DNA from 2 places in the Shewanella sp. P1-14-1 genome. Region 2 is predicted to be linked to the other one. Evidence: predicted binding sites of a transcription regulator. Region 2 holds the regulator's gene; the other holds the start of a gene.

Region 1 (5,797 bases), on a different contig from region 2:
TTTGCCAACGACTCAAGTGAGCCTAATGCCCCTAGCGGTTTGGTTTTTTGGTTTATTTTATGTTGGATCTGTTCATCATTAAGATGATTAACGGGATCAACTGCGAACATACTTCATACTCCCAAATGCGCCTAGCGGCGGTGACGTAACACAAATAAGAAAAACACACTACCAATTGCCGCAGTAATTATACCGACAGGCAATTCTTGGTTGGACAACAAACAACGAGCTAATACATCAATCCACACCATAAATAAGCCCCCTACAAACACTGTTGTAAAAATAGGTTGCTGGCCAGGAAAGAGTAACCTTACAGTATGAGGGATCATCAAGCCTACAAAGCCGATACCGCCACAACTGGCGACTAATGTTGCTGTAATCAGCGAGCACAGAATCAACATATATAGCCTTAATCTGGCAACATTGACCCCTAGTGAGTGGGCAGTTTCATCCCCAGCTTGTATCGCAATCACTTGACGCTTGAACGCCAGAATAATTATCACGCTTGAGCACACTACAACAGCTGGGATAATCAAACCTGACCAACTGGCTTTGGCAAAACTTCCAAGGCTCCAGAACAAAACAGACGCCGCTGCTTGAGGGCTTGAGAAATACAGCACTAAGCTAGTTAATGCGCCAAACATAAAAGAGGTAGCGACCCCTGAGAGCAGCATTCTTTCCACCTGACTTGCTCTGCCAAAACCCGATAACGACAGCACTAATAGCACTGAAAAAAGCGCACCGATAAATGCCCCGACAGGAAGACTTAATGATGACCAAGACCACCACGCATCATGACTAAATAACCCTGACCGGTAAATCGCGCCAGCCCATAAGCTATCGGACTGCGAAAGCCATTGCTGCACTAAGCCTTGAGTGCCGAAAAAACTCAACACCAACACAGCGCCAAAAGAGGCACCAGAACTTATACCAAATAAATAGGGATCAGCTAATGGGTTTCTCGTAACAGTTTGCAACACGCTGCCAGCCAAAGCTAAGCCGGCACCAGCAATAAACGCCAATATAATCCGTGGCATACGCAACTCAAACACAATACGTTCAGTTATTGTCGTTACGCCATCAGTGCTTGCAGAAGCGCCCAACATGGGTTCTGTAAAAAGTAAAAAAACTTGTCCGAAACTAATATTTGCCGCACCAAAACTGGCTGCTGCAATTGGGGTAATTAAGGTCATCAATGCTGTCAATGCCAATAAGCATTTATGGCGAAGGGAATAAGTCGCAAACATTAAATCCCCTCCTTGTTATCTTGTTGCCGTGTTTGATGATGGGGATGCTCATCTTGATAACCGTAAAAATAGGTAATCAATGGCTTACCATGTTGGGGATGGCGATTAACTTGGCAGCAAACACCAAACACATCGCCGATAATCTGCTCGGTTAACACTTGATCTGGTAACCCTTGAGCTATACACGCGCCCTGATTTAACAATAACAACCTATCACACACTGCACTGGCTAAGTTCAGATCGTGAATTGACGCTATAACACTGATCCCCAACTGGCGCACCAATTCTAAAATTTGGATCTGATAACGAATATCTAAATGATTTGTTGGCTCATCAAGGATTAACAACTGCGGTTTTTGTACAATAGCTCTGGCAATAAGTGCACGCTGCTTTTCGCCTCCAGAAAGCTGTTCATATTGTTGGCTTGCTTTTAACGCCAAACCGACCTTATCTAACGCTTGCATCACATTATGTTTATCAGCTTGAGTATCTGTTTCAAATAGCCCTTTATGAGGCGTTAATCCCATTGCCACGATTTGTTCACAGCTCATTGCAAAATAATGCGGAGTCTCTTGTTGAACGACAGCAACTTTTGTCGCTAAATGCTTTTGGCTGATGCGGCTAATATCTTCACCAAACAAGGTGATCTGGCCTCTATCTGGTGAGATATAACGATACAAGCAGCGCAATAAACTGGACTTGCCTGCGCCATTTGGACCAATCAGTCCCAGCATTTCACCTTGTTGCAGTGAAAAGCTGACATTGGAAAGAATCGCCTGTTGTTGCACTGACCAATAAAGTCGAGCCACCTTAAGCGCCTCACCCATTGAGCCATCTCGTTGCTGCTGATTTTGAGTCATGAAGCCGTCGCCAGAAAAGCAGACTTAATACGTAAAGCACACACACTGACGCGTTGAGCATCTAATGCGACGTTACCTGACAAGCAATGACCTAATCTAACTAGGTTCTGACACATAAACGCAATGCAATCTAATGCAGCGCCATGTATTACAGTGGTATAAAACATGAATTCTCCGCCTGAGTCACCCGCTCAGGTTGATTAAAGGCACTGGATAGTGAATAAATGCAGTGCGTAAAAGGCTGTGAACCATCATAAAAAAGCTAGGTATCTGACTTAGTTATTTGTAAAAAATAACATTACAGTTGCGGGTACAGTTCATGCTAATCAATCTGACCTTGAGTCAAATTGAACCATGATTCCCTATTCATCCGTTAGTATGACAAAACAGATTAACTTTATTTATACTTAAACGATAGCGACAATAATCCATCCGCTATCGCGACCTATTTTATGCTTTCTTACAGATTAAGATAACACGTAAAAAAGTATGTAAAGATTGTACGCTAAATTAAGGGCTTGTTCAGCAAAAACGCGCTGATGCGCCCCCTATTATTGACTCTATGCAGACCAATGAAGTTGAAACTTAGGCTCGCTGCTTTCATCTGCCCAAAAAACTGAAATAGAAACCGTCGCGGCGTAATCAATGGATAAGGTGTTATATATGCCTTGGCATTGTTCAAGACCAAGCACCAAAGCAATGATGGTGCGTATGACACCACCATGAGTGACGATAATAGCCAAAGGTTCAGGGGCATTTTTTGCTAACTCAGAACGATTTACGTGAAGCTCAGGACTGTTACCTTTAAGCTCAGGGCTGTTACCTTTAAGCTCAGGGCTGTTCGCCACTTGACGTAATTGCTGACACACCTTGTTAAAACCAGATGCGACACGCGTTTCAAATTCACTCATCGACTCTGCATTCGGTGGTGTATGCTGCCAAGGATTGTCCCAGTATTGATTAATCTTATCGCCAAACTGTTCGTATAAAGAATCAAATGACACCCCATCCCAGTCACCAAAATCAATTTCGGCCAACTCAGGCATCAACTGCACCGCAGGTAATGGCGTGTTGACTGACTGATGAGCCTCATCATTCATTTCACTTAAGGCAGTGTTAGCAGTATTTAACTCAGTAAATAACCCATGAGTAAAATGCTGGCAGCGTTGTAAAGGTGAGCTTATCAAGCTTACTTTCGGAAAATGAGGCACAAAATCAATCTGCTTAATACGATTTAGCATCGTAGCCGCACCGAGTTCGCTCAAATTAACATCCGTTTTTCCACGCAATATATTGCCGCCTTCACATTGTCCGTGTCGCAGTAATACTATCTTAGCGTGTGATAATCTAGTCACTCTAGGCTCCCTTTTTATACATTCCTGCACGTTCACCGTTCACAAAACCTTTTATCTGCACCAAGTTCAGCATTATTCATCATACTGGACTGAGTTAGTGCATTCTGACACTTGCTCTTGGAAACAAACTTCACGTATTATGGACGTCTATACGTTTAAATGTCCAAACAAATATTAATGCTGAATACTTTTACGAAGCGAGTTTGACTTAGGCCGCCTTTTATATAGTGCAAAACAAGGTATGCTAATTTCTCAAGTTTCGAATATTCACATAATAAGAAATAGCTAATAGCAACTGCTAGCATAGCAATAAAGGTACTCAAATATGGCGAAGTCGACTTCCTACAGTCAGGTTCTTGAACAACTTACCAATACGCTAAAAGAGCGTATCGTGATCCTCGATGGTGCCATGGGGACAATGATCCAAGACTATAAATTGGAAGAAGAAGATTACCGTGGCGAGCGCTTCAAAGACTGGCATTGCGATGTGAAAGGCAATAATGACATGTTGGTACTAAGCCAGCGCCAAATCATTAAAGACATTCACACTAAATACATGTTAGCGGGCGCTGACATTATTGAAACCAATACCTTTAACGCCACGACCATTGCGATGGCTGATTACGACATGCAAAGCTTGTCGGCTGAAATCAACCTCGAAGGCGCTAGAGTTGCCCGCGACGCCGCTGACGAAGTAGAAGCACAAACAGGCATTAAACGTTATGTTGCAGGTGTTCTAGGGCCAACCAACCGTACTTGTTCGATTAGCCCAGATGTGAATGATCCCAGTTTTCGTAATGTCAGTTTCGATGAGCTTGTTGATGCCTATGTCGAATCCACCACTGCATTAATTGAAGGTGGCGCAGATATCATTATGGTAGAAACCATCTTTGATACTCTCAATGCCAAAGCCGCCCTATTTGCCATTGAAACCGTGTTTGATACTTTAGGCGATCGCCTGCCAGTAATGATATCAGGCACGATTACCGATGCCTCAGGCCGGACATTAACCGGACAAACCACTGAAGGCTTTTATAACTCACTGCGCCACATCAAACCGATTTCTATTGGCCTTAACTGTGCATTAGGCCCTAAAGAGTTACGTCCATACGTAGAAGAATTATCTCGCATTGCAGAATGTCATGTCTCAGCGCATCCCAATGCCGGTCTGCCGAATGAATTTGGCGGTTACGATGAAACGCCAGAAGAGATGGCCGAAGTTATTATCGACTGGGCAGCAGAAGGCATGCTGAATATTGTTGGCGGGTGTTGTGGTAGCACACCAGCACATATCAGCGCGATTCGTGATGCCGTTATCACCCACGCGCCTCGCACTATCCCCGACATCCCTGTTGCGTGTCGTTTATCTGGGCTTGAACCGTTAACCATCGATGGTGACTCATTATTTGTTAACGTTGGCGAGCGCGCGAATGTCACAGGCTCTGCTAAATTCTTACGTTTAATTAAAGAAGAAAAGTTTGAAGAAGCCTTAGATGTGGTACGCGAGCAAGTTGAAAACGGCGCGCAAATCATCGACGTCAACATGGATGAAGGCATGCTTGATGGCGCAGAGTCAATGAAAAAGTTCTTAAACTTAATCGCCTCAGAGCCAGACATTTCTCGTGTGCCTATCATGATTGACTCATCTAAATGGGATGTCATTGAAGCAGGCCTTAAATGCGTACAAGGCAAATCCATTGTTAACTCAATTTCAATGAAAGAAGGCGAAGCAGCCTTTATCAAACAAGCCACCTTAGTGAAACGCTATGGCGCAGCTGCCATTGTCATGGCCTTTGATGAAGACGGCCAGGCCGATACCCGAGCCCGTAAAACTGAAATTTGTACGCGTGCTTATCGTGTATTAGTTGATGTGGTTGGCTTTCCACCTGAAGACATTATTTTTGACCCTAATATTTTTGCGATTGCCACCGGAATTGAAGAGCACGACAATTACGCTGTCGACTTTATTGAGTCGATTAAAGACATCAAAGCCACGTTACCCTATGCGATGATCTCTGGCGGTGTATCGAATGTGTCTTTCTCGTTCCGTGGCAACAACCCAGTGCGTGAAGCCATACACGCGGTGTTTTTATACCATGCGATTCAAGCAGGTATGGACATGGGGATTGTTAACGCGGGTCAATTAGCCATTTATGATGATATCGACCCTGAGCTTAAAGAAAAAGTTGAAAACGTGGTGCAAAACTTACCTTGCCCCGTTGCTGATTCAACCAATACAGAACAACTGCTTGATGTCGCTGAAAAGTTTCGTGGTGACGGTAAGCAAGTCGCGAAAAAAGAAGATTTAGCATGGCGAGGTTGGCCTGTTGAGGAG
Region 2 (5,797 bases):
GCAATGAAGATTAGCGCATTAGCTGGTAATGGTATCGTCAGGTTGCCATATTTATATTGTCATCAAGAGATACAAACTGAGAAATTAGTCGAAGTATTTACAGATTGGCAAATACCCGACACACCGTTTTATGTGCTTTATCACAAGGACAAATTTCAACCTGAGCGCCTGAAAAAATTTATACAGTTTACCCATGAAGGTTTCAAATCTTATCTGCCTGATTTATAAAAATTTAGTCAATGCAGTTAGTTGAAACAAGGTAAAAATGAAAATTTAGTTTGCTGATATGACATCCTTTTTTGATTATTTCTACTATCTTTATTAAACAATAAAAATAGGAAAACTGGGATGCTATCAAGACTAGCGCTACCTTTCTGTTTACTCTTGCTTGCCAACAATGTGCAAGCTAGCGGGCTTTATTTTGAAGCTCGCAGCGACAGTATGGGCGGTACTGGTGTTGCTGCCTCTAATCGAGTTGGCGCTAGTTTCATTAATCCTGCTTTATTGGCCATTCTTACTCCACATAACACCTATACCAATGATGAAATCAACAAGACCCAAGCATTTTCTTTATTACTGCCAACAGTTGGCGCGGAAGGTTCTGATAGCGATAATATGATTGATAAGTTTGATTCGTTAAAGGACTCTTATGATGGCCTTGAAACGGCAATCAATAACGGTGACTCCGCCGAGGTTGAAGCCTTTCGAGACGACTTAGTGTTAGATTTAGAATCACTCAAAGGCAATGTGGCGAATGTATCAGCAGGAATTGGTGCAGCTTTGGTGATACCAAATCAACGTATGCCGATGGCGGTTTTTTATAAAAGTTATATTGACGCAGTGGGTGTGGCCGATATTGCCCAGTCAGACATTGATACTTTGAACGTGCTTGACCCTAATAACCCGCCAACTGAAATCACTGACCTAGATTCTCAAGGCGTCGTGCTAGCTGGTAGTGTGACTGATTTTGGTGTGGCACTCAGCTTTCCTTTGTCGATTGTAAATATGCCTGTCAGGGTAGGGGTTTCACCGAAGTTTCAACGAATTGATACTTACCATTACTCAGTTAATGCTAACAATTTCGACGCTGATGATTTTGATGACGACAAATATCGTAACGATGAAAATCTCTTTAATTTGGACGTTGGTGTCGCATTTGAACCTATTGAAAAATTAACTATTGGGCTATCTGCCAGAAACTTATTCAGTCAAACCGTCAAAACGGTTGAAGCGCAAGGACGAGAGTTTCACTACCAAGTGGAACCATTAATTACCGCAGGCGCTGCCTACGATTGGTCATCGGTAACCTTGACCACAGATATTGATTTAGTCGACCAAACCCGATTTAAAGAGTTTGATCCTGTGCAGTATTGGCGTGTAGGCGGTGAGCTAAAAGCCACTGATTGGCTCTCGTTGAGAATGGGTTATCGACATGACTTAAAAGACAACAGTGTTGATATATATTCATTTGGTACAGGTTTTGCGATTGGGCAAGCATTTAAGTTAGACATGAGTGGTAGCTATGGTGAAGATGACGCCGTAGGGGCAGTATTACAAACCTCTTACCACTTTTGAGTGTTGACTTAGCAGATCGTCAGCGACTTTAATTATGGCGTGATTAACTGATAGATAAAGCTAACGTTGACTTAATTGTTAGCACGATCGCACTCAGGCCACACAGCACTAATGTTGCCATTCTGGTTTTTTCTTTGTCGACTTTATTGGTTAGCTTTCCTGCCACTAGGCTACCCAAAAACACCGACGGCAATAACATCAATGAAAGCCAAATATGTTTTAGCTCAACGAGTCCCGCCACAATGAGTATTAACATCGCAATCATAGAACTAAAGACAAAAAATATAGATAAGGCTGCACGAAACTGTGGTGCGTCTTTTCCGGCAAGTAATATTGCTAGAGGTGGGCCACCAATTGCAGCGATATTGCCAAATACTCCTGATAAAACCCCTGCTATAAACAAAGTGATCTTATTTACTGGTGCGGTAATTTTATAGATGCTAAGAATGACTGCAGCAGCCACAATAAAGGCTATCGCTAGCCCTAATACTGCTTGTGGGGCAAAAATTAATAATCCAGCACCAAGAAAACCACCAGGGACTCGACCGAGCAAGGCGTATTGTAAGCCATTAAACTTGAGCGGGGTTCGCTCTCGCAATAACGTTATTAATGCAATGGAAAATCCACATGCAATAACTGGAACAGGAACAAGTTGAGGGTCAATAATGTAAAGCAGTGGACTGGCGACCACAGCTAAGCCAAAACCTATTAGCCCCTGAGTTAGTGCGCCCAGAAATATGATAACCGATGCAAGCATCAAGGTTTGCGGATCGATAAATGCCATTCTGTGCTCGTTGACTTAATTAAGGTCGGTGCAAATTTGGTGCGACAAATTTATGCGAATAGAAATGCAGAATAAAATTGAGCTTACATAAAAGTAAGCTCAATAGCGGTTATTCGTCTAAATCTTCCCACTCGATGCCCATTTTATCCATGAGAGCTTTAGCCTCACTTGGAATGCTATCTGGGCCTTCTTTAGATAAATCTTCATCGTTAGGGAGTGGTTGACCAGTATATGCGTGCAAAAATGCTTCACATAATAGTTCACTGTTAGTGGCATGACGTAAGTTATTCACCTGACGACGAGTACGCTCATCAGTTAGTACTTTAAGCACTTTTAACGGAATGGATACCGTAATTTTTTTAACTTGTTCGTTTTTTTTGCCATGTTCGGCATATGGGCTGATATAGTCGCCATTCCATTCAGTCATTAACTCACCTTTATACGATAGATTCGTGGCAGATTTTAACTGCTTATTTATTACAGTCAAATTATTGCTGCTATTCTATAACGAATGCAAATAGATTTCTTTATGTTTAGACGTCTAAACGTCTAATATGTGTTGACGATCTAACTTTGCTTAGGTACATTTAGCCATCTAGACATCTCTACGGTGTGTACTCTATAGTGTGTCAATCTTGAGGAGCTTACAATGAAAAAACATCGCGCAGCTACATTAGCAGTTCGCCAAGGTATCGAATCTGATACTCAGTATGGCGCGGTAGTCCCGCCGATTTATCTTTCAACAAATTATTCATTTGATGGACACACCAACCCAAGGGAATTCGACTATAGCCGCTCAGGTAATCCGACTCGTTGTGTACTAGGAGAGGCAATCGCTAAACTAGAAAATGGCGCGACAGGGATTGTAACTTGTACAGGAATGGCCGCGATTACCTTAGTGACCAGTTTACTTGGGCCTGATGACTTAATCGTGGTACCGCATGATTGTTATGGTGGTAGTTACCGACTGTTCACAAATCTTGCCAACAAAGGCCAATTTAAATTATTGGTTGTTGATCAAACTGACGAGAAAGCACTCACTGAAGCGATAGCGCAAAAGCCTAAAATGGTCTGGTTAGAAACACCTTCGAACCCACTTTTGCGAGTTGTGGATATTAAAGCCATCGTTGAAGCAAGCCATGCTGTTGATGCACTTGTTGTTGTCGACAATACTTTTTTATCTCCAATTTTACAGCAGCCATTAGAACTTGGTGCTGATATCGTGATGCACTCAACGACTAAATACATTAATGGCCACAGTGATGTTGTTGGCGGCGCCGTTGTCGCTAAAGATGCAGAGCTTGGTGAGCTATTACATTGGTGGTCAAATACCTTAGGGCTAACAGGTTCTGCATTTGACAGTTACTTAACACTGCGTGGTATTAGAACTTTAGCCGTGCGGATCCGTGAGCACCAAACTAATGCTCAGCGTGTGATTGACGTGCTGCAATCTAGTGATGTCGTTGAAAAAGTGTACTATCCCGGTTTAAAAGACCATCCAGGTCACGATATTGCTGCCAAACAGCAAAAAGGCTTTGGTGCTATGTTAAGTTTTGAGCTTAAAGGTGGCGAAGCAGAAGTGGTTGCCTTTTTAAATGCATTATCGATTTTCAGTGTTGCTGAAAGCTTAGGCGGAGTGGAAAGCTTAGTTGCCGTCCCAGCAACAATGACCCACAGAGCAATGGTGCCTGAAGCACGTTATGAGGCTGGTATTAAAGATACATTACTGAGACTATCTGTCGGGATTGAAGACGCAGAAGATTTAGTGAATGACATCAATGCCGGGCTCGCAGCAGTTGCCGCATTATAGTTCCTTGTCAGTCAGCGTTTTGCACAAAAGTTTAGTGGTTTAAGGAGTACAAAATGACCCGCAGTCATTTACATAAGTTTGGTGGTTCAAGTCTTGCTGATGCAGATTGTTATCGCCGTGTCGCCCATATTTTGTTGACTCATGGAAACTGCGACGATCTTGTCGTCGTGTCAGCTGCGGGAAAAAGCACTAACTTTTTATACAAGCTGTTGTCGCTTCGGGAAACGGGCGAATTATGGCAAGAAGAATTACAAGTTCTCATCAGCTACCAGCAAAACTTAATTGAGCAGCTGCTCTCTAACGAACAAGCCCGAGATTTACGTGAGCGTCTATCAACGGATAAGGCGCAACTGATCAGCCTGTTATCACTTGAACAGCGCAATGAATTCGAATTAAACCAAGTGCTCAGCTTTGGTGAACGTTGGTCTGCGCGCTTAATGGCTGCGCTTTTACGTGAATCAGGTGTTGCTGCAATCAATGTTGATGCTTGTTCAATTCTCGTTGCTGACGAAGGCTTAGTTCCTAATATTCGATTAGCGCAATCACGTGAAAAAGTGCAAGCACTGCTTGAAGCACATCCCAATGAGCGATTAGTCATTACTGGTTTTATTTGCGCTAACCAGCAAGGTGATACTCTGTTACTTGGACGAAATGGCTCTGATTACAGCGCAACCTTAATTGCGAGCTTAGCAGATATAGAACGAGTAACTATTTGGACTGATGTTGAAGGGGTGTTTAATGCAGACCCGAATAAAATCAATGATGCCAAGTTACTCAATAGTATGTCATTGGCGGAAGCGGATAGATTGGCTCATTTAGGTTCTCCTGTCCTTCACAGCAGGACATTACAACCGTTATTTGATACCAATGTCAGTTTGGCTGTTCGTTCTAGCTATGCATCTCATACTGATTTTACCTTGATTGCGCCGCAAAGCTCTTCGGCAAGTGCGCCGGTTGTAACGAGTTTAAATGAGGTCGTACTGTTTAAAATTAAGCTGCAATCACCAACAGAGAACCTGATTGAATTATTAGCGCAACAGGGGATCCTTCCTTTAGCTCATTGGACATCTGCCCACCATAAAGTTGAACTTGCTTTTACTGTTGAAAATCAAAAGCAAGTGCACACCTTACTTGAATTACACGCCCAAGCGCTTAATGTCAGTGATATTCATGTGAGCGATGAACTTGGATTAGTCGCCTTGGTTAGCGCTGATGCCGAGCACTATCGTCGCAGTTTTGCTCGCTTACTCAGTCGTGATGCAAAACCGCTTTATCAAGATGATTTAAGCTTAGTGACCTTAGTGCCAAAATCTCAGGTGAGCTTACTCACTCAAAAAGTGCATCGCCGCTGCGCAGGTCCACGCATGCGTATTGGCGTGCTGCTGTTGGGAGTCGGTAATATCGGTGAAGCTTGGATTGATTTATTCCAACGATCTTCAACAGCACTTAACCGTGAGCTTGAAGCCACTGTGCAATTAGTGGGATTACTGAGCTCTAAAGAAGCGCTTATCTGCCCTGACGGAATTGATCTTACTCAATGGCAAGATAAGTTTGATACGACTGCTAAACCTTGGGATTATACGAGTCTATTCGAGCAACTAGAGCATCTCGATTGTGATGAGTTAGTC

What was found. Region 2 encodes MetJ, which represses methionine synthesis genes. Its sites were predicted from a motif close to TAGACGTCTAGACGTCTA; they were not measured.
Region 1: a site for MetJ is predicted at 3,603-3,620, ahead of metH (methionine synthase). Genes of this name have one in related genera too.

The regions. Positions count from the first base shown of each region.
Region 1 covers NZ_LKTL01000006.1:7,773-13,569, reverse strand. Annotated here, with positions in the region: gene cobT (nicotinate-nucleotide--dimethylbenzimidazole phosphoribosyltransferase) at 1-110, opposite strand, end outside; gene AN944_RS05640 (iron ABC transporter permease) at 132-1,247, opposite strand; gene AN944_RS05635 (ABC transporter ATP-binding protein) at 1,247-2,107, opposite strand; gene AN944_RS21620 (hypothetical protein) at 2,104-2,274, opposite strand; gene AN944_RS05630 (histidine phosphatase family protein) at 2,668-3,462, opposite strand; gene metH (methionine synthase) at 3,788-5,797, shown strand, end outside.
Region 2 covers NZ_LKTL01000001.1:283,441-289,237, reverse strand. Annotated here, with positions in the region: gene AN944_RS01120 (LysR family transcriptional regulator) at 1-228, shown strand, start outside; gene AN944_RS01115 (conjugal transfer protein TraF) at 349-1,575, shown strand; gene AN944_RS01110 (sulfite exporter TauE/SafE family protein) at 1,619-2,359, opposite strand; gene metJ (met regulon transcriptional regulator MetJ) at 2,469-2,786, opposite strand; gene metB (cystathionine gamma-synthase) at 3,009-4,169, shown strand; gene AN944_RS01095 (bifunctional aspartate kinase/homoserine dehydrogenase II) at 4,223-5,797, shown strand, end outside.